DNA from 2 places in the Anaerobacillus sp. 1_MG-2023 genome. Region 1 is predicted to be linked to the other one. Evidence: a T-box and tRNA genes for the amino acid it is inferred to sense, from the RefSeq annotation. Region 1 holds a T-box; the other holds one or more tRNA genes.

Region 1 (10,770 bases):
ATAACGAATCTTTCCCTTTGTGACAAGTGTTTTTTGTAAATTTCTTTTCTATATTAATAAAAGACCGGCAATTATGCCGGTCTTACATTACTTCTTCAGTTTAATTTCTTCTTCGATTCTAGCTGTGAAATCATTCAATGAAACAGTCTCAGAATCCTGCTGGCTGTAGCGGCGTACGTTAACCGCTTCACCTTCCACCTCTTTATCACCTACTACGAGCATGTAAGGAATTTTCTGCATTTGAGCTTCCCGGATTTTGTAACCAATCTTTTCATTGCGTTCGTCAACCTCGACACGAATTCCTGCACGCTGAAGTTTTTTCTGAACGCTCTTCGCATATTCTAAGTGAACTTCTGATACCGGAATAATCTCCGCCTGGATAGGTGAAAGCCAAGTTGGAAATGCTCCTTTGTATTCTTCAATTAAGAATGCTACGAAGCGTTCCATTGTAGAAACAACGCCGCGATGAATAACAACTGGACGATGGTGGTTGCCATCTTCACCAATATAAGATAGATCAAATCGCTCTGGAAGTAGGAAGTCAAGTTGAACAGTCGAAAGAGTCTCCTCTTTACCTAGAGCTGTTTTCACCTGAACATCCAATTTCGGACCATAAAATGCCGCTTCGCCTTCAGCTTCCACATATTCGACGTTTAGGTCATCCATTGCTTCTTTAAGCATTCTTTGTGCTTTTTCCCACATTTCATCATTGTCGATATACTTTTTCTTATCTGCTGGGTCGCGATAAGAAAGACGGAATGAGTAGTCACTGATGTTAAAGTCTTTATAAACTTCCTGGATAAGCTCGACAACTTCGATAAATTCTTGCTTGATTTGATCAGGACGACAGAAGATGTGAGCGTCGTTTAACGTCATCGAACGTACGCGCTGAAGACCTGCTAGCGCACCAGACATTTCATATCGATGCATTGTTCCAAGCTCTGCAACGCGGTATGGAAGACTACGATAGCTTTTTAGATCGTTTTTATAAATCATCATATGATGCGGACAATTCATTGGACGAAGAACCAGTTCTTCTGTTTCATCCATTTTCATCGGAGGGTACATATCATCCTGATAGTGATCCCAGTGACCACTCGTTTTATATAGATCAACATTTGCAAGATGAGGTGTATATACATGGTTATAACCAAGACGTTCCTCAAGGTCTACAATATATCGTTCAATCGTCCGACGAATAGTCGCCCCTCTTGGCAACCAAATCGGAAGTCCCTGTCCAACTTCTTGGGAAATAGTAAATAGTTTAAGTTCTTTACCGAGTTTGCGGTGATCACGTTCTTTGGCTTCTTCTAAAAGATGAAGGTATTCTTCAACTTGAGATTGCTTTGGAAAAGCAGTTCCATAAATGCGTTGAAGCATCTGGTTTTCGCTATCTCCACGCCAATAAGCGCCTGCAATCGAAAGTAATTTAAAGGCTTTAATCTTACTAGTAGAAGGAACGTGTGGTCCACGGCAAAGGTCAAAGAATTCACCCTGTTCATAAATTGTCACTTGTTCGTCAGCTGGAATAGCTTCTAATAGCTCTAATTTGAGCTCATCGCCAATCTCTTTAAACATTTTCTCTGCTTCACTGCGGCTTACAACGATGTGCTTCACTTCAAGATTTTCATTAATGATTTTCTTCATTTCTTTCTCAATCTTAGGCAGGTCCTCAGGCGTAATGGATACAGGGCAGTCAATATCATAGTAAAAACCACTATCAATAACCGGGCCTACTCCTAGTTTCACATCACTATAAAGGCGCTTAATTGCCTGTGCCATCAGGTGCGCTGTACTATGACGAAGCACTTCAAGACCGTCTTCACTTTCAGGGGTTACAATTTCAATAGAAGCATCCTCTTCAATTTCGCGTCTCAAATCAAAAAGAACACCATTCACTTTTCCTGCAAGAGCCTTTTTCTTTAGGCCCGGGCTGATTGAGCTTGCAATCTCTTCCGTTGTTGTCCCTTTATTAAATTCCTTTACAGAACCGTCAGGAAACGTTATTTTTACCATTTCAGCCATGCTTCTTCACTCCTTTTTTTGCATATAAAAAACACCCATCCCAAAAGGGACGAGTGTTGATCTCGTGGTTCCACCCTGCTTCCCGCATAAGATAATAACCTATACGGCTCAGACTGCTGTAACGTAGCAGAAACGCCACCCCATTTCCAGGGCAGAGTTCAAAGGTGGTAAGTATGCTCGTCTCGCTAGGAAGTTCGCACCAATCCTTCCCTCTCTGAAAGCTAACAACACATCTCATGTCCTTATCGTAACAATTACGTATATGCGTGTATGTAGGTATTATAAGTAGTGTACATATGAAAATCAAGCCTATTTTAAGGATTGCCTGAAAAAAATAGTTTAGACATACGATACGGAAAAAAACTTAACCTTTCTTCAAAAACATTTCGGATTGTTTGAACGAGCCCCTCATCGGAATCATCCGTGTAAATACAAACTTCTTCTGGAGCAAGCAGCAGAAGGGGAAATAGAATTTCAGAATCTATCTCATCTATGGTTAGCCCAACAGGAAGATCTTCCAACTTCCCTTCTATACCAGTTAATAGTGACCCATTCATATCAAACAATTGATACGTTTTATCATAAACAAGAACTACTTTTTTCTGAAGAGATTGCCTGGATCGCAAAAGAATTCTTAAACCTTCAACGAAGTTTTGATATTCTTGTTCAAGTTTATATTCGTCAATCGCCTCTCCAATCAATTCATTTAGCAAAGCACGATAAGGACCCGTTCGAAACCTTAAAAAAGAATCAAACAAAATGGTTCCACCCTGTTCAATACACGATAATGTTGACTGAAGGAGTACGTCCCTTCGATTAGCATAGCGATGAGCACCTGGATAGTCTTCTTTATCCCCATCTCCAATACTTCGAGCAATGGATGTAATTTCACCAATTTCATCTTTATCTTGATAATAATACGTTGAAGTTAATAGCTGTTCCATCCAACGCTTCTCATAAAAGGTACTCACACAGTTAGCAATGCATTGAGAAATCTGATAACACAGTTTTGTATCATATGGGCCTATCGCAACAGAAAGACTTAACTCTTCTTCATTTACAATGACTGAGTCACCGATTTTAATGAACTTGTTCAATTGATCGAATACAAATAGGAAGTCATCTATATCAGTAAATGTTATCGTAACCAACGCATTCCCTCCTGTCCACTACCTTCTCATTAGAATCTATATGGCAGAGTATGCGAAATGATGTATAGAACCACAAAAAAAAGCCTTCCGTAATGGAAGACTTTAAACTCGTCTATTTTTACCCTCTAAAAATACAGGCGTGGTAAAGTGCTTAATTCGCTCCATAATCCGCTTAGCTTTTGTTTCTTCAATTCCACTTTTATGGGAATAAGCTAGATGATCTTCAAGCAAAGCATAGTCCAGGTTAGATGAATACAGAGTTGGTAAGCCCTCAGTCATACGATATTGTAATAAAGCTCCAAGAATGTCATCTCGTACCCAACTTGAGATATTTTCCGCTCCAATATCATCAAGTATCAAGAGCGGTGTTTCTTTTAAATAATCAAGCTTTTCATCAATAGATTGATCTTGAATGGCGCTTTTCATTTGACGGAAGAAATCCGGAGTATAAATAAACTGAGAACGAACCCCTTTTTCTTTCGCCAGCTGGTTTGCAATAGCCCCGAGAATAAACGTTTTCCCTACCCCAAAACCTCCATGAATATAAAGCCCTTTAGTGGTTTCACCAGGAACGAAATCTTCTACATATTGAATCGCTGTCCCAATCGCTTCAATTCTAACAGGATCTTCATCATCCAAATCCGCGAAGGTAGCCTGAAGAATTTCTTTCGGAATATAGTAGCTTTGAATCATCTGATTACGCTTTTTATTCTTATCATCTTCAATTCTTGTTGGACAACGATTGTAGCGAATATCAATCACCGAACGATTAATAAATAGCTCAGGCTCGTACCCCTCCATCATATTAATGCAGTTCGAGAGACCAGGGCATCCTTCACATCGCTTTGCTTGTGTTGTATATTCATATAGTCTTGCAAGACTTCTATCAATTATTTTGTCATCGACCTCGTCATGCTCTTCAATAAATGCACGAATATCTTCATCGGCCATAATAGCCTTCTTCATCTCTTGGTACTGTTGCTGGAATTTCTTATTGCCTGGCATCTTGTTAAATGATTCCTGGATTGATTCCATTCTTGTTCACCCCGCTTATTTCTTATATTTACTTAGCATCTTTTTAAGCTGATCCTGTTTCTCAGATCGCTCCTCATGAGACATATCCGGTTCTTTTTGATCTGAAATCCATTCCGGGACTTTGTCCTTTCTAGCGGCAGGTTTCCCACGATTGGAAGAGCCTGTCTTTTTCTTGGCCGGTTGTTGAAGCTCTTTAATGGCAAGGTTCATCGCTTCTCTTACTGTCTTTACCCTCGCCCTTGCCCAGTGACTCGCAAACTTTTCTACATAATTCTTCGATAGCTTCTTATCCTGAGTTTCTAGAATGAAATCAAGTAAAACATTCATAACACCAGGAGTCAGCTTTTGTTCATCCATTATTCGCTCCACAAGCTTCATATCTGCTTCAGAAGGTTTTCCCCCTTCAGCTGCCCGCTGAAGAATATCATATGGCGTCATCTGTTCATATCTCTGCGCCGCTTTCTCTTCTTCTGTCTCGGGTTCTTTCTTATGAAACTCTTGTAAAGAAACAGGCTGACTTCTATATTGGAGAGCAGGCACTTTGCCACGATTTTCAAGCGCGAACCAACTGCTTACTTCCTTTCGCAATAGATCATCAGAAAGTTCGTCATGGTGAATTGCGGCTTGTTCTACAATCCGGCCCATTTCATATGGTTCAATTTTATACACAAAAGCAAGTCGCTCAATCGTTTTCTTAACAGACTCTGTAAACATTTTCTCAGTGACAATCATATCAGAAATGTGCTGCTTCATCATATCGAAGTCGAATTGTGAAGAAGTAAAAACAAGGCCTTTATTTTCATCACGTTTCTCTATCGTTACTTCCTCTTCTACTTCGCTCATACCAGTCATTTCAGACGGGTGAAGAGAATCGTATACTTCATTAAATGATGCAGTCACGTCACTATACTCAGCTAGATCTGCCTTTTCCACTGTGAAATGCTTTTTTAGATCATTGTATCGATTACGTCCTAATCGATTGAATAAATAAATATTCAGTACGCCATCATTGAAGAAGCGTTCCGGTGTGAGAGGAGCTTGCAATTCATAAGTAAAATGTCTAGGATCTCCACTGTCTTTTACATATGTTTTCAACAGGCCAATTCCTTCTAATTTACGTCTCTCTTCAAGTACTCTCTTCAAATCCCATCTCATCATAAGTAGCAAATTATGATGAGTCATTGTTGTAACAAAATGATTCTGCTGCTCATGAGCACTCCAGAGAGTCATATAAAGACTGTAGGCCGGAGCCCCGATTAAAGGTTGATATAACAATGTTAGTACTCTTCGATCATACTCGTGCAAAATTCCGGATGCTTCAATCTGAAGCGTATCAACAGGAAGAAGTTCTTTCCAATGCATATGCTTCACCTTTGTATTCCTCATAATTTTTGAAACCGTACAAAAAAAGAGCTTACGCGAAGCTCCCCCTTTGTTATTCTGCTCTGTTAATTAATTCTTTTAATTCGCGGATAAAGACATTAATATCTTTAAACTGACGATAGACAGAAGCAAATCGAACATAAGCAACTTCATCAACTTTTGCCAGCTGATCCATAACAAGCTCTCCCACAGCATCACTACTGATCTCGGAAGCTCCCTGATTACGAAGATCACGTTCGATTTCATTAACAATTGTTTCTAGAGTTTCAAGTGGAACAGGCCTTTTTTCACAGGCTTTAATTAAACCTCTAAGAATTTTATCCCTGCTAAACTCTTCCCTAGTTCCTTCTTTTTTCACTACTATAAGCGGTATTTCTTCAACTGTTTCAAATGTCGTAAATCGATACGTACACGATTCACACTCACGGCGCCTACGAATCGAACGGCCCTCGTGAACCGGCCGAGAATCAAGCACCCTTGTACCATTGTGATTGCAGTTGGGACAACGCATAAGATCATCTCCACTAAACGAACAAGATTTCTACTACTATTTTAGCATAAAATGTGTCAAGACACACCTACCCTTAAAACTGTTCAGAAATCCCTGTTCCGATTAACGTAAGTTTCTTTCTCAAATCATTATAAATGGTTTCAATCACTTTCTTACTGTAACCAAAATCAACCGGAAGAGGCGTCTCTGTTGAAACAGAGAAATCGACTGCAGTTCTATAAGCACGAACCGTGACAACTGTTACAACAATAAGAGCCTTTTTAGGACCTTTCACTTGAAAAACAAATTCTCCACGCTCCGGAGAATTCGTAACGATTTCACCTTTATAGTGCTGTTGAAGGACGGCTTTTGCTTCTGTAAAAGCCTGTTCCTTTGTCGCTTTAAAATAATGGGTTTTAAGTGCATCATTCGGATGTCTCTCCCCAGTTTCAGAACGGTTGCTAAAAAATTCTTTTATTCCCACCCCAGGTCCTCCTCTATTTTTTTTAAGAATAGCAATAAATGACTGATAAATCAATCACATTGAAAGTAATAGGACCGTGAGGAAAAGCGAGATGTCGTATTAGTGAATATAAAAAAAGAGTGCACTGAGCACCCTTTTCAATCATTGTATTATTATGAAGTAAACGCTGACTGTTCTTCTCTAACTTTAGGTTTCACAGGACCCATGCCTCGAGGAAGTTCAATGTTTTCTCGTGAATCTGCACCTAGAGCATCAGCAATATAGTTAGCCGCAACGTTGGGATCAAGATCACCACAAGTATATACATCAATACTTGCATAACCATGTTCAGGAAAACTGTGAATCGTTAAGTGTGATTCAGAAATAATAACAACACCACTAACACCTTGTGGAGCGAATTTATGAAATGCAACTTCACGAACCTCAGCACCAGACTTCAGAGCAGCTTCAACAAACGTTTCTTCAATAAATTTCATGTTGTTTAATTTTTCAATGTCACAGCCCCATAGTTCAGCAATGACGTGACGACCCATTGTATCCATAGCAAAATTCCCCCTTTAAATTTACTCATGCATTGATTAGCATGCGGTATCGAAAATCCACCACGGGGGAAAGTTAGTCCGATGAGGTCCTAACCCTTTAAGTAGTTTTCAATGCCAAATTGCTATAAAAGAAGTTCACGAAAAATAGTATAAGGCTTTTAAAATAGATTTGCAAGAATAAATTAGAGAACCTTTTTGTTAATTCGTCTTTATAGAGCATTAAAGCTCCTCAAACTCTCATATGACTAATTTTATCCTATTAGCTGTAGTATGAATCAATCATTCAAATATATTTGGTTTATCGTTAACTGCTCCGTTAACTAAGATGTGCATTTCGCTTTTTTACACACCGACTAGATTAACAAGCCTTGTTGATTTTTGTAGTATTTACGCGCTGTGTTCCCCCATTGATTCGAACAAAATCGAGATATCAATAACACAAGCATTTAAAAAAGAAGCGGTGAGATACCGCTTCTTCTCCTTCTTTCTATACGATTGCTTTCAATCTCTCGGGTATTCTTTCTCCCACATATTTCGCCATGTCAACAACTCGGCATGAGTAACCCCATTCGTTATCGTACCAGGCAAGAACCTTTACTTTCTTATTCTCAACGACCATTGTAGAAAGTCCATCGACAATCGATGAATGATCATTTCCGTTGTAATCAATGGAAACGAGAGGTTCATCAGAGTAGCCAAGAATTCCTCGAAGCGGTCCCTCGGAAGCAGCCTTTAAAGCATCATTAACCTGATCAATTGTCACATCCTTCTCTAGATCTACTACAAGATCTACAAGTGAGACATTTGGTGTCGGTACACGAAGTGACATACCGTTAAGTTTCCCCTCCAGGTGTGGTAGAACTTTAGAAATTGCTTTTGCCGCTCCTGTCGAAGTCGGTATGATTGACTGACCACAAGCGCGAGCTCTTCTCAAATCTTTATGTGGGTTGTCGATATTTTTTTGGTCATTCGTATACGCATGCACAGTTGTCATCATTCCCGAGACAACACCAAAGGATTTATCAAGCACCTGTACTACAGGAGCAAGACAGTTGGTTGTACAAGAAGCGTTTGAAAGAACGTGATGTTTCTCATTTTTGTATTCGCTTTCATTTATCCCCATAACAATTGTAAGATCTTCATTTTTACCAGGAGCTGTTATGATTACCTTCGTAGCACCCGCATCAATATGATAAGCTGCTTCTTCTCTTGTACGGAATTTACCAGTGGCTTCAATCACAATATCGATCCCCATATCCTTCCAAGGAAGACTTTTCGGATCACGATTGTTTATAACAACAACTTTTTTACCATTAATTTTTATCCCGTTTTCAACAGGGACTACTTCTCCATCAAATGTACCGTGAATGCTATCATATTTAATTAAATGGCTGAGCGTTTCCGGCGGATAGCTAGCGTTAATTGCCACAACTTCTAAACTATCTTCCATAATTGCCTTTCTAAATACCATACGCCCAATTCTTCCAAAGCCATTAATCGCTACTCTTGATTTCATCTAGCGTTCCTCCCGCCATATATGTGTTATACTTATTTCCCCTATCACAAAATTAGTATAACATATAATATGCAATTGAAAAGATTAATTTACACTATTTTTGTAAATTGTCATATATCTGAGCAATTGTCTAAATAAATGCAAAAAACACGCCAGAAAAGGCGTGTTTTTTAAATGATTTTCCATTTAGTTAGAATGTTCCTAAGCTGCTTATCTGTTTCTTCACGTGTTCCCATATTATCAATCACTTCGTCAGCAAGCTTTTTCTTCTGTTCGATAGGCAATTGAGAGTGTATGCGATCAGTTGCCTCTTCTTCTGTACTACCGTCCCGCTCCACTAATCGTTTCAATTGAACGTCAGCATTAACATAGACAAGGAGTGTTTGATCTACCATATGAGTCAGTTTACTTTCAAATAACAGCGGAATATCGAATACCACGTGAGCGTTTCCTTGTTCTTTATAAGCTGCAGCTTCGTCAAGCATTCCTTTTCGAATAGCAGGATGAAGAACACGATTTAATTGCTTACGCTTGTCATCGTCCTTAAAGATAACCGAGCCAAGCTTCTTCCGATCAAGCCCACCATTACCATCCTTCATTTCCTCTCCAAACAAACGAAAAATCTCTTCTAGAGCTGGCTCACCAGGTTCAACTACTTTTCTTGCCATCACATCTGCATCAATTATTGGTATGTTATATTGACGAATCATTTCTGCCACAGTACTTTTTCCACTAGCAATTCCACCCGTAAGTCCTATATCCATCGTATCTTCTCCTTTCCTACATTCTCATAAAGCCCAGAATGATGAGTAAACACCCTGGTAAAAAAGAAAGTTTATCCATCCATTTAATATTTGAAGTGAAGTTACCAAACTTAAGACCTAAAAGCAGGAATAACGAACTCATACATGCAATTAAAAGAGCAGTTTCAATTGGTGGAAACCCAACCATTGACGCACCAATCCCTGCTCCAAAGGCATCAAGCGACAATGCTGCACCGAGCATGATAGCTTCAATACCTGTAATCGTACCGGAGTCATCAAAATCGGCTGTTGTCGGCTTTCTTAATATACTGATGACCACTCCAAGCGACCGAATTTCATAATGAAGAAGGATTCGCTCTGAAACAGTTTTTTCTGCTTCTTTATTGTTACGAAACATTTGATACAGCACCCAGCCACCAAGCGCAATAAGGATGCCGCCTCCAATACGCTGGGCTAATATATCTGATATCCATAATTGTAAAAGTGACCCAAACCCCATAGCGAACAACATGGAGACCGCCGAAAAGATTGAAATAATGAGAATTGACTTAAAAGGAATCCTCATTCTTCGCAAGCCATAAGTTAAGCCGACCCCAAATCCATCTACACTTACTGCAAGTGCTAAGAAACAAAGAGAAACCCAGTACATAGGCGAGCTCCTTCCATACTAAAATCTTAAATAGTATATGAAAGCAGCCCATCCAACGCTACGAATCACTCATTTCTCTGACAGGCAGGACAAAATGTCGTACCGCGCCCACCGACTACGATTTTGGAAAGTTCTCCACTGCACCTCTTACACTCTTGACCTGCTCTACCATAGACAAATAGACTGTCCTGATAAGTTCCAACTTTCCCCTGACTATTTACATAGGAACGTATTGTACTTCCACCTTTGTTTACAGCCTCTTTTAACGTATTCACAATCTCAGCATGAAGCTCTTCAATTTCGTTTTCTTTTAACGTTGAAGCCACTCGCTCAGGATGAATACCAGCTTTAAACAATGCCTCATCCACATAAATATTTCCTAATCCCACAACGATTGTTTGATCTAATAACACCGTTTTTACTTTCCTAGAAGTCTTTTTAAACCCCTGTTGTAAAACTTCTGGGGTAAACTGATCAGAAAATGGTTCATAACCTAGCTGAGCAAGCGGCAACTCATTTTCTTCTATTCCAATCGGAAACAAGTGCATCGTGCCAAATTTACGTACATCATGGTATCGAAGTTCTGTCCCATCATCAAAAGTGAAGAATACGTGAGTATGATGATCAAACTCTTCTTCTATAGATGTTAACTTATATTTCCCTTCCATTCGAAGATGCGAAACGATCACATCATCCTCGAGTATAAGCTTTAGAAACTTCCCTCTTCTTCT
Region 2 (10,770 bases), on a different contig from region 1:
GAGATCGTTTCACCGAATTTTGTTAGCCCGAGTTGCTCAGATTGATTGCTTGCATAGCTTACAAAATGCGTCAGTAGTTCAGAAGAAGAAGCGTCCTGAGCTATGATGGGCCAATCATACTGATCAACAACAGGCTCTATCGCCTTATCAGGCTCGTCCCTCGACTCAATAAGAAGATGGTTTTCTTCTTGATAATTCTCTGATGCCTCTGTTTTGTCATCTGCTAGATATCCAGTAGGAATCACAGTTCCAAGCGTAACAACAGCAACAAATGCTACAAATAACTTTCTCATCCAAAGAGGGAATTTCATTATGTGCACCTGACTTTCGAAGATCAATAGTTAGTATTATTCTCGCATGATCTTCTCAAAAAAGCCAGATGTTTAGACGATTTTTCATTAATTTTCATTTGGCTAAGTTAAAGAAGCTTTTCATTTAAAAGGCCCTTTTATAAAAATTGTTGCTTTCGAAACAATTGTTGAATTAAACTCTAAACTTCCTTGATTGAAGCGAAAATTCACCTACTATAGCAACAACGTCTACGAAAAGAGCCTTTAAAAAAGAGCGCTTCATGTAAGCGCCCTATCTATTAACAAGTAAACATATCAATTCTTCTGAGACTTATGCCTGTATATACCCACCTTCTACCGGTCCAGCGAAACCCCGAAACAGAAGTACGCCCTACATATACTGGCCAAAACCAAAATGAATTGCCGCCCCTCATCCAAATATAAGTAAACCGATACATACACCTTCTAATTGATCCTGGATCTACAGCAAATGTTCCAGCTTGTGCTGACTGCGGTCTAGGAGGCGGTGATGCTGGTGGGCTCGAAGTTGGAGCTACCGGTTGCTGACGATAGGCATCTGTGTTGTCATAATGATAAGCAATATGCTCATGTTCTTCATAATACATTCGGTCCATCCCCTCTCTTATACAGTCACTGTATGCTGTATTCTGATAAGACGTACCGAATTGAAAACAACAAAAAAAGCACCTCTTTGAGTATGCTTGAGCCAATAAAATTTATGAAAATTTAGTTGGTGACCCGTACGGGAATCGAACCCGTGATACCGCCGTGAAAGGGCGGTGTCTTAACCGCTTGACCAACGGGCCAACAAAATGGAGCGGGTGATGGGGATCGAACCCACGACATCAGCTTGGAAGGCTGAGGTTTTACCACTAAACTACACCCGCAAAGATGGAGGAGGAAGAGGGATTCGAACCCCCGCGGGCGACTAAGCCCCTGTCGGTTTTCAAGACCGATCCCTTCAGCCAGACTTGGGTATTCCTCCAAAAACATGAATATATATATGGTGGAGCCTAGCGGGATCGAACCGCTGACCTCCTGCGTGCAAGGCAGGCGCTCTCCCAGCTGAGCTAAGGCCCCAAGATGGTGCGCCCGAGAGAAGTCGAATCCCTAACCTTCTGATCCGTAGTCAGACGCTCTATCCAATTGAGCTACGGGCGCATATTCTATGGTGCGGGTGAAGGGACTTGAACCCCCACGTCGTAAGACACTAGATCCTAAGTCTAGCGCGTCTGCCAATTCCGCCACACCCGCATGTGTGGTGCCGGCCAGAGGACTTGAACCCCCAACCTACTGATTACAAGTCAGTTGCTCTACCAATTGAGCTAGGCCGGCATAATTTAATGAAACTCATCAAAAATAAATGGTGGAGGATGACGGGCTCGAACCGCCGACCCTCTGCTTGTAAGGCAGATGCTCTCCCAGCTGAGCTAATCCTCCGTTAAACAGCGACTTCATTATTATACAATATCATCTTTTGTCTCGTCAACACTTTTTTTAATGTGTTTTTTCAAGGACAAGACTTATCTTATCACCGACTCGAAAAAAACACAACCCTTTTTCACAAAAAAATAATCCCCATAGTTAAGCACTCCATTTTTCACATAGAAAAAGCAGGGAGCGCTCTCCCCTGCTTATACTGGCGTTTGAATAAGTGGTTTTTTCTTTTTATTTTGGCGGAGTATTGGTCTTTTTTTAGTCACCATTTCAGAATCATATTTTCGGTACTCTTTCATGTCGCTTGATTCCCGCAAAAGCTGATCTTCAACATAGTGACGCTTTCTTTTCAAAAAAACCCCTCCTCATAAGTAATAACTCTCATTACCCTATTTTTCTGTTGTTAAACCCGAATCTTTTTTCACCATCGATCTATTGGCAAAAGTTACAGGTAACACATAATTTATTCACTTGGAGCGCAATTATGCTTCTTCAAGATTAAATTGGTAGTAATTTTCGTGATCTTCTCCTGACCTCTCAACAAAAGTAACTTCTCCATTTTGTGAAACCATAATAACAGTTTGCGCCCTCGTTCCGTAATGATCCGACTTAATAAAAACAGGTGAAAGCATCCTTTCCCATTCGATCGGCACGCCTGTCTGTGGTAATAGATAATCAGGTGCAGGCTCAGCGTGAGAAAGCATTTCAAAAAGACGATTCTGATCGAGGTTCTTTTCTGCACTTAAATAGTGTTTCAATTCTTCTTTAAGCTGCTCAACCTTTGGCCAGCTCGTATTCAGTAAGTGATTACTAACAGCGTGAACACCGTTCTCTAGTTTTGAAATTTGATCCTGCCGATTTGAATAATAATAAAGGCTCTTAAAATCTCCTATGATTAAATTAAATCCATTGTACTGATCTTTCTTTTGTCGAACCATTTCTAAGTATGATAATGGGGATTGATGATCACGTAAGTAATCGGCCGTTAGATCACCCCTTGATAGACTTTTAGGCTGCTCATTCGCTTCTCGATAGTTCGTAAGGGCTGCAATTCTTCCGTTTGTTGTAACCCCTAGCCATGTTCCCATAGCCTTTAAATCACGCCCCGCAAGTAGTTCTGGTACATCTCTCCAATAGTTCGCAGGTTTTGTTGGACGCTCGTAGAATTCATCTCGGTTGGCTACGAGTATAAATGGGTATGTAGGATGAACATTTTGAGCTACAGCAATTAAGCACATCTTAACGCGCCTCCTCTCTTGTTTCAATGTAAGAAAAAACGCAGCGTTAGCCGCTGCGTTACGATTGGATCATACGAACTTCTTCTTCACATGCAGAAGAACAATAATGGTTATACTCCTCTTTGCAAGAATCACAGACGATATGAAGCTTGTCACACTGTACATTAGCACAATTGATATAAGTATCTGCTGGATCCTCACAATGGTAGCATTTCCCTACAACTGTATCTTCATCGGTACGGTTTACATTAACAGCAAGACGATCATCAAATACAAAGCACTTGCCATCAAAATATTTCCCTTGTACCTCCGGGTCTTTACCATACGTTACAATTCCTCCATGAAGCTGTGAAACGTCGGAAAAACCTTTTTTCATTAAGTAACCAGAAAATTTCTCACAGCGAATTCCACCTGTACAATAAGTTAATACTTTCTTATCTTTTTGGTCCGAAAGATTTTGTTCAATCCAGTCCGGAAGATCTCGAAAAGCCTTTATATCAGGACGAATTGCATTGCGAAAATGACCAATATCGTACTCATAGTCATTTCGTGCATCGATAACAATTACATCATCATCTTCTAATGCTTCCATAAATTCCTTTGGCTCAAGATAATTCCCGGTTATTTCTTTCGGGTTTACATCTTCCTCAAGCTTTAGTGAAACGATTTCTTCGCGCGGACGTACGTGCATCTTTTTAAAAGCATGACCTTCTGTTTCATCAATTTTGAAAACCATATCACGAAAGCGTTCATCTGCTTTTAGTACGTCCATGTAGCGCTCAGTATCCTCAACGGTTCCTGAAACCGTGCCATTAATACCCTCTTTGCCTACAAGGACTCGACCTTTTAAATTGAGTGATTGACAATACTTAAGATGCTTTCGAGCAAAATAATCCGGATCTTCTATTTCTACATATTGATAATATAACAGCACTTGATATGCTGAAGCTTCTGATTGCAAATCAAAAACCACCCTTTACGTCTTCTTCAATCAAGCTCTAAACCAAGAGCCTAAATCAATACTATATCTTACCGGATTCGAAGTCTGATGTAAAGAAGATTACCTTGATGGGAAGTAGTCGTCTTTAAGCTTTTCGATTTCGATAAGAGATGCTTCGGCCCATCTTCCGCCTTCGTGCTTGAGCTCTGCGGATTGTGTTTCAAGTGCTTCCTTCAGTGAATCGTTATAATTAGGAACATTTCCTTCGTAATGGTTAATGGCTGACATTGGAACGAGCGCTTTCTCGAATTGGGCTAACGCTTTTCGCTGGTGAAAAAGAGGAACATCGAGCTGTTTGGGATTGTGAAGGTCTCCCTGAGTTGGATGCTTGATGACTGCAAGAACCTTAATCACAGCTTTGGGGGACTTCATATCAACGACTTCTCCAATATATCTCCCCGTTTTATAACCTGCCGTTACTATTTCTCCTGGCTGAAACGTTTTTTTCTCTGACATAGTCGCTTCACTCCTTCATCTAACTGTGTGTACACGTCGATGATATCATAAAATCCTCCTTTATCAGGAGGATTTTATCTTGTGAAGACATGTTTTCCAATCTCTTTGATTATATGTCTTGTACGAATCCAATCGTCTGTTGCAATATCAGGATTGTAATAAAACAAAGCTCCTGAGCTTGGGTCTCTACCACTAAGGGCCGCATAGACAGCCTTATATGATTCTGCTCCTGGCTTTTGATCATATTGACCGTCAGATACTGCAGTATAAGCACCACTTTCAAAAATCACTTCTTTAATGCTATTTGGAAATCTTGCAGAAAGTGTTCGATTGACTGTTACAGCAGCTACTGCTACTTTCCCTTCAAACGATTCACCTCTTGCTTCTCCATTAACCAGCTTGGCCAACATTTCAATTTCTTCTACAGAATAGTTCGATACAGTAAATTGATCCTTTGTTACTTTCTTAACATCATTCATATTTTTTACAGGAAGGTTAAGCAGTAAGGCCACCTCCTGTTTGGTTTCAGGTTCAGATAAAGTTTCATTTAACACAACTTCTTCATTGATCTCATTCTCAATCTTAGGCTTTACTTTCATCAATGATACGGCCGCTACCTGATGAGTTTGTGCAGAAAACAGAGCAAAAAAGAGGCTCATCATCATCATAGCAATGATCGTTTTGTTCATATATCTCATCCTTTCAGTAGCTTTTTGCCACGCCATAAAGGATAGAGGAAGGACAGATCCCTTTCAATAGGGAGTCACAGGGATGTCTTCCACATATGAGAACAAAAAGAAACTCCTTCCAAAAGGGAAGGAGTAAGATAATTAGTCTTGAAATTGCTTCATTGCAAGAACTTGTAGCGATAATTCATCACTCGGAGGATTGTGAAGCCCCGCTCTCACGTCTCGATAAAGTCGTTCCAGATGATTCTTCTTCATTAAGCTTCGTGCTCCTACAATACGCATTGAAAGATCAACAACTTCCAGTGCAGCATTCATTGCTTGCGTTTTGGCAGCGAAAAGCTGTCCCTGCATGTTCATCCGATCTTCTGGGTAACGATCCCACTGCTCTGCAACCGAATATAGAAAATGACGTGCTGCCATTAATGAAAGTCCAATTCTTCCAAATTTATCTTGAATGTGCGGTACATCTTTCAGTGGCACATCAAGTGTGTTCGGTTGGTAAGAAGACACAAATTGAACTGCCTCTTCCCGTGCTGCCTCTGCTATCCCCATGTATACAGCGGGAATATGGAGCAACCAGGCCGGAGGTAATGAAGCTGTTTTTCGATTTTTATCATAAGTTTCAAGGAGCGCATTAGAAGGAACAAATACGTCAGTCAATACAAGGTCATCACTACGGGTACCTCTCATGCCTAGCACATCCCAAGTCCCTTCAAGTTCTACACCTTCTTCACTCATAGACACTAAGAAATCTGTAGGGACGCCTTCGCACGTTGCTTTGACAATCACTTGATTAAGGTGAGGACTTAATGTTGTAAATGTTTTTCGACCAGTTATTTTATATCCTCCCTCGACCGCAGTCGCGATCGTTGCAGGCATACCACCTCGAGTTGGATCACCTGTCTCCTCTTCTGTTTGAGCTCGATTTATGAGCGTACCATCCACAACATGACGACAAAGCCTTTCATAGGTTGAAGCATTCCACGGCCTTCGATCGCTTAAATCTTTTAGTACTCCCAGATGCCAGCCGAGTGATAGCGCACCAGACCCTTCTCCTTTACCAAGCTCTTCCTGAACAAGAACAAGCTCATAGAGAGAAAGACCACCACCTCCAAATTCTTCTGGGATTGTAAGTGAAGTAAAGCCTGATTCTTTCATACTTGCTATAATGGAATCAGGAATATACGCTTCCTGATCAATATGTTTGGCGCTCTCTTTAAGTTCTGCTCGATGTTTATTAGCTAATTCGAGCAGCTTATAATCACGCTCATTTCGAACAAATTTATCAATCATTCTAAGACACCCTCTTTCATCAAAGTCATTAATCTATCATCAAGATGATGAAATATTCAGAAGTTCATCAATACGCTCCTGTTCAAATCCAATAATGACTTCGCCGTCGATGACAATCGTTGGGGTAGACATAGAACCATGATCATGAATCAATTCATTGCGCGCAGCAACGTTTTCTTTTATGTTTAGTAGCTCATATTTTACTTCATGCATTTGAAAATAATTTTTCACAAATTCACATGGTGGACATGCCGGTTGTGTATATAATTTGACTTTTTTCATTTTGTTCACTTCCTATCACTAATTTACAAGTAATTCCGTTTAAAACATACCACCCTACTTTGCATCTTTCAACTATTTCATTTAGGTGAGTTTGCTCGATTCACTCAAAGGGAATTGTTTTGCTGAAGGTGTTTTGAAACTTTTCACGAAATCTATTCGTATAGAATGATAGAAGAATAATTTAACGAATTCATTCAATTGAAGGAGTGACATATATGAGTAATCAACCTGAGAAAATTAACTCACAACGTGAAAAGGCTGAAGAGATCATTCAAAGCTTTTATCATGAAGACGATACAGATAAGATTCTCCAGACATTATCAGGACTTGGTGAAGATGCCCAGCGCAACGCTGGGGAATCCCTTGAAGCATTGAAGCGTCCTGTAAAGGGAATGATTGACCAACCGAATAACGACTTACCTGATAACTTACACAAACTCAGAGAGCATGTCTCAGACTTAGAGCCCTCTTATTTGCAAAAGAGTAAATTCAATAAACTTCTAAATCGAGTAATGGGGCGAAACGAAGTCGAGCAATATGCGAAGAAATACAAAACGGTCGAATCCCAAGTAGAAGTTATTGTTGAATCACTTTTAACTGGTAAAGATAAGCTACAAGAAGATAATGTCATGTTAAAAGAACTAAAGGATGTAGCAAAAGACCGCATTGTCGGACTGGAAGATCAGATGGAGCTAGGTCAGACGCTTATGACGATGCTTGACGAGGAAGCCGCTAAAGATGAATGGAAAGAGAACCCTCTTCCCCTACAAAAAGCTCAACAAAAAGTCGTTAGCCGAGTGAAAAATATGTCACAGGCTGTCATGGTCTTAAGACAATCCATGGCATCGGTTGATTTGATCATGGAAAACAACGAAAAGCTAGAAGAAGCTATTTTTAATGCAGTGACTATGACCAAAAACATCATTACCGTAACAGCATCCATCCAGCTAGCTCTCGGAAACCAACAAAAAGTGATTTCAGCTGTACAAAATGTGAATCAGGCAACCGAATCGATGCTTCTGAAAAATGCTGAGATGCTGAAACAAAATACAGAAGAAACGGTTAAAACACTTGAAAAGCCAGCAATTGCGATTGAATCCTTCCGCAAAGCTTATCAAGATGTGTTTGAAGCGATTGATTTAACAGAAAAATCAAACGTACGTATTATCGATAGTGGGAAGAAGTTTATAACCGAAATGGATCAATTAAATAAAGAAATGAAATCCAAATTAGATAGCTCAACAGAGAGGCAAAAACAGCTCTCTGAGGCAGCCGATCGACTTTGACGATAGGAGGTAATGGCATGGGGCTTTTCCATTCTTCTGAACCCCAGTGGCTTGAAAAGCTTTTACCACCGCAATTTAAAACGGTGGAAGCATCACTTCTTCAGGATGCTAGCACCACAAGCTTCCTTTCATATGCTGAACAATTGTTAGATGAATTTATAGATAAACTCGATCCTTCGGAGAATAAGCCACAAAAATGGAAGCGTACTGAGAGAGGTTTTACGATTTATTTAAAAATCAGACGAAATCTCATCCTTTTCTCCGGGTATGATAGTCAAAAAAACAGATCGTCAACACCTAAGAAGTTTTTTATCCAATGGGAACGACAAATCATTGAGAAAAAAGACGCAGGTAAATGCAAACAAGGTACGATTCTCATAAATGATCGAGGTCGAATCATCAAACGCAGTATAAAACGATCGCCATTTTTCATAGGAATTTTTCAACGAATGAAGCTTTTAGATTTAGCGTTACTAGGATCAATTGCTTCCCAATCAAAAACAGAAGCAATTGATCCCATCTTGAAGGAACAGATTAATCAGCTTGAACGAATTTCGACACATTCGTTAATCAACGGGGTAATCCATTCTAGAACAGTTAGACTCATTCAATTATTCAAGCAAATCTCACCCGAACTTGAACCGCTTGACCTTGAAGAACGTCATGTTGTGAAGAGAATGCTTTCAACTGAACTGCCAGATTTACTTACAGGATATATCGCACTTTCACAAGAAAACAAAGAATTACGCCATCGCGATTTGTTTCAAGCTCTTTGTCAGATGGAGTTAGCGCTTCATGAATACATGGAAAAAATTGAAAAGCACCGTCTTTCAAAAGTAGATCACCTTCTTAAAGTAAACAAAATAAGATATGACAAATAAAAGCTAGCTGTCAAATGGACAGCTAGCTTTTTCAATTATACTTCTTGCCCGATATGCTCCTGCATGAGTTTTTGCAAACGCTCATCGACTTCTTCTTGAGTTAATCCGTGCTCTGCTACGTAACGATTACGTGGCGATGTGCGACACTCATGTGAACAGCCTCGTAAATATTTATGCTCGTTCTCCTCAGATGTAATAATTTGCTTATTACATTCAGGCCTTGCACAATTAACATAGCGTTCACAAGGTTCACCCGTAAAGTAATCTTTACCGACAACAGTGTGGTCTTTTTGATTAATCGGAACAGTTATTCGGCCATCAAACACATAGCACTGTCCATCCCATAGTTCACCTTGCGTCTCTTCATCCTGACCGTAAGTAACAATTCCACCATCCAGCTGGTTAACATCTTCAAAACCTTGTTTAACCATCCAGCCAGTGAACTTTTCACAGCGAATCCCGCCTGTGCAGTAGGTTAGGATTTTCTTATCTTTTTGGTCTGCAAGGTTTTCTTGAACCCACTCAGGAAGATCTCGGAAATTCTTAATATCTGGTCGAATAGCACCACGGAAATGACCTACATCATACTCGTAATCATTTCGGGTATCAAGAATAATCACATCATCCTGCTGCATCGCTTCGCGCCACTCTGCTGGCTTCAAGTGCTTTCCGCCAACTTCATTCGGATTATGATCATCATCAAGTCGAAGTGTCACTAGCTCTGATCTAAAGCGAACGTGCATTTTTTTAAATGGATGTTCAGTCGCTTCATCAATTTTAAAGAACAAATCAGCAAAGCGCTCATCCGCATGCATCATATCCATATATTGCTGCGTTTCTTCTACTGTTCCAGAAAGAGTGCCATTAATGCCCTCTTCCGCGATTAGAATTCTTCCCTTCAGGTTGTGCTCCTTACAGAAGGCAAGGTGCTCTTCTACATATTCTTCCGGTTGATCAATTTGGACATATTTATAAAACAATAATACGCGATAGTCTTTATTCATACTTCTATCTCCTTTATTTCACTGTTACCTTGTGGCCAGTCACTCTTCCGTTCCAAAATATTATTATAATAAAATTCTCAAGAAATGCAAAGAGTGTGCTTTCCATTTTCACATAAGTTCCGTTAGCTCATTCAATAGATTGACCGTTTTCTCTTAAGATGAGCATGCCTAAAACAGACGACATTGTTAGCATACTACAGTAAAAAGTTTATGACAGTGAAAAACCTCACACTTTTTTAATAGCTGGTTCTACAACTACATTAACATTTCCTTTAATCGCTCTTGTAATCATACATCCCTCTTCTGCACGATGAGCAATGGAATGAATACGCTCTGTCATTTCTTCATCCGGCTCTTCCGCAAGATAGATGACTGGGTAATGGTGAATTGACTCTACGTGCAGCTTTCCGTTACCACTTACTTTTAGCTTAGAGGAAATCTTAACATCTTCGAAAGGAATGTGATTACGCTCCAAATAAAGGCCAATGGTCATGAAATAACAAGCGGCTGATGAACTTAACAGCAACTCATCAGGATTTGTTCCTTTCTCTCCGCCGCCCATCGACGTAGGGATCGATACTTCTGTCGTTAGGTTTTCAGTCTGAATCTTACCTTCGCCAGAAAGTCCCCCCTTCCAGCTTCCTTGTAGTTCAAATATGTGATCCATTCTCAATTCCCTCCCATTAAGTAGAGACAAAACTCCACTCGAGTGAGTGGAGTTTGTCATTAACAATATTGTTCAAAAGCTCCTGTCAAATTCGCAACGATTTCTTCCACTTCATGGTCTTCGATTTCTTCTCTTGGAATGAAATGAAGCACCTGGCCGTCTTTTAAGAGAGCGATAGAAGGAGATGACGGCTCATACCCTTCCAAATATTCACGCATTTTACCTG

What was found. The T-box of region 1 lies ahead of thrS (threonine--tRNA ligase). A T-box ahead of a tRNA ligase gene usually reads a tRNA of that ligase, here a tRNA-Thr.
Positions count from the first base shown of each region.
Region 2: it encodes a tRNA-Thr, which carries the amino acid that the T-box ahead of thrS (threonine--tRNA ligase) is inferred to sense. The anticodon was not compared.

Region 1 covers NZ_JAUORD010000004.1:189,616-200,385, forward strand. The annotation lists gene thrS (threonine--tRNA ligase) at 88-2,025, opposite strand; T-box leader at 2,068-2,283, opposite strand; gene Q4550_RS09485 (putative sporulation protein YtxC) at 2,340-3,176, opposite strand; gene dnaI (primosomal protein DnaI) at 3,279-4,211, opposite strand; gene Q4550_RS09495 (replication initiation and membrane attachment family protein) at 4,227-5,573, opposite strand; gene nrdR (transcriptional regulator NrdR) at 5,647-6,105, opposite strand; gene Q4550_RS09505 (cytosolic protein) at 6,179-6,568, opposite strand; gene speD (adenosylmethionine decarboxylase) at 6,721-7,110, opposite strand; gene Q4550_RS09515 (glyceraldehyde-3-phosphate dehydrogenase) at 7,598-8,626, opposite strand; gene coaE (dephospho-CoA kinase) at 8,797-9,390, opposite strand; gene ytaF (sporulation membrane protein YtaF) at 9,407-10,039, opposite strand; gene mutM (DNA-formamidopyrimidine glycosylase) at 10,105-10,770, opposite strand, start outside.
Region 2 covers NZ_JAUORD010000003.1:293,325-304,094, reverse strand. The annotation lists gene Q4550_RS07955 (YpjP family protein) at 1-311, opposite strand, end outside; gene Q4550_RS07950 (transporter) at 590-916, opposite strand; tRNA gene Q4550_RS07945 (tRNA-Glu) at 1,043-1,117, opposite strand; tRNA gene Q4550_RS07940 (tRNA-Gly) at 1,125-1,198, opposite strand; tRNA gene Q4550_RS07935 (tRNA-Ser) at 1,204-1,296, opposite strand; tRNA gene Q4550_RS07930 (tRNA-Ala) at 1,316-1,391, opposite strand; tRNA gene Q4550_RS07925 (tRNA-Arg) at 1,396-1,472, opposite strand; tRNA gene Q4550_RS07920 (tRNA-Leu) at 1,481-1,565, opposite strand; tRNA gene Q4550_RS07915 (tRNA-Thr) at 1,571-1,646, opposite strand; tRNA gene Q4550_RS07910 (tRNA-Val) at 1,676-1,751, opposite strand; gene Q4550_RS07905 (hypothetical protein) at 1,946-2,101, opposite strand; gene Q4550_RS07900 (NRDE family protein) at 2,231-2,986, opposite strand; gene trhO (oxygen-dependent tRNA uridine(34) hydroxylase TrhO) at 3,045-3,947, opposite strand; gene kapB (kinase-associated lipoprotein KapB) at 4,047-4,442, opposite strand; gene Q4550_RS07885 (cell wall hydrolase) at 4,517-5,131, opposite strand; gene Q4550_RS07880 (acyl-CoA dehydrogenase family protein) at 5,273-6,424, opposite strand; gene Q4550_RS07875 (glutaredoxin domain-containing protein) at 6,464-6,706, opposite strand; gene Q4550_RS07870 (toxic anion resistance protein) at 6,922-7,992, shown strand; gene Q4550_RS07865 (hypothetical protein) at 8,010-8,873, shown strand; gene trhO (oxygen-dependent tRNA uridine(34) hydroxylase TrhO) at 8,909-9,877, opposite strand; gene Q4550_RS07855 (OsmC family protein) at 10,104-10,544, opposite strand; gene Q4550_RS07850 (BrxA/BrxB family bacilliredoxin) at 10,604-10,770, opposite strand, start outside.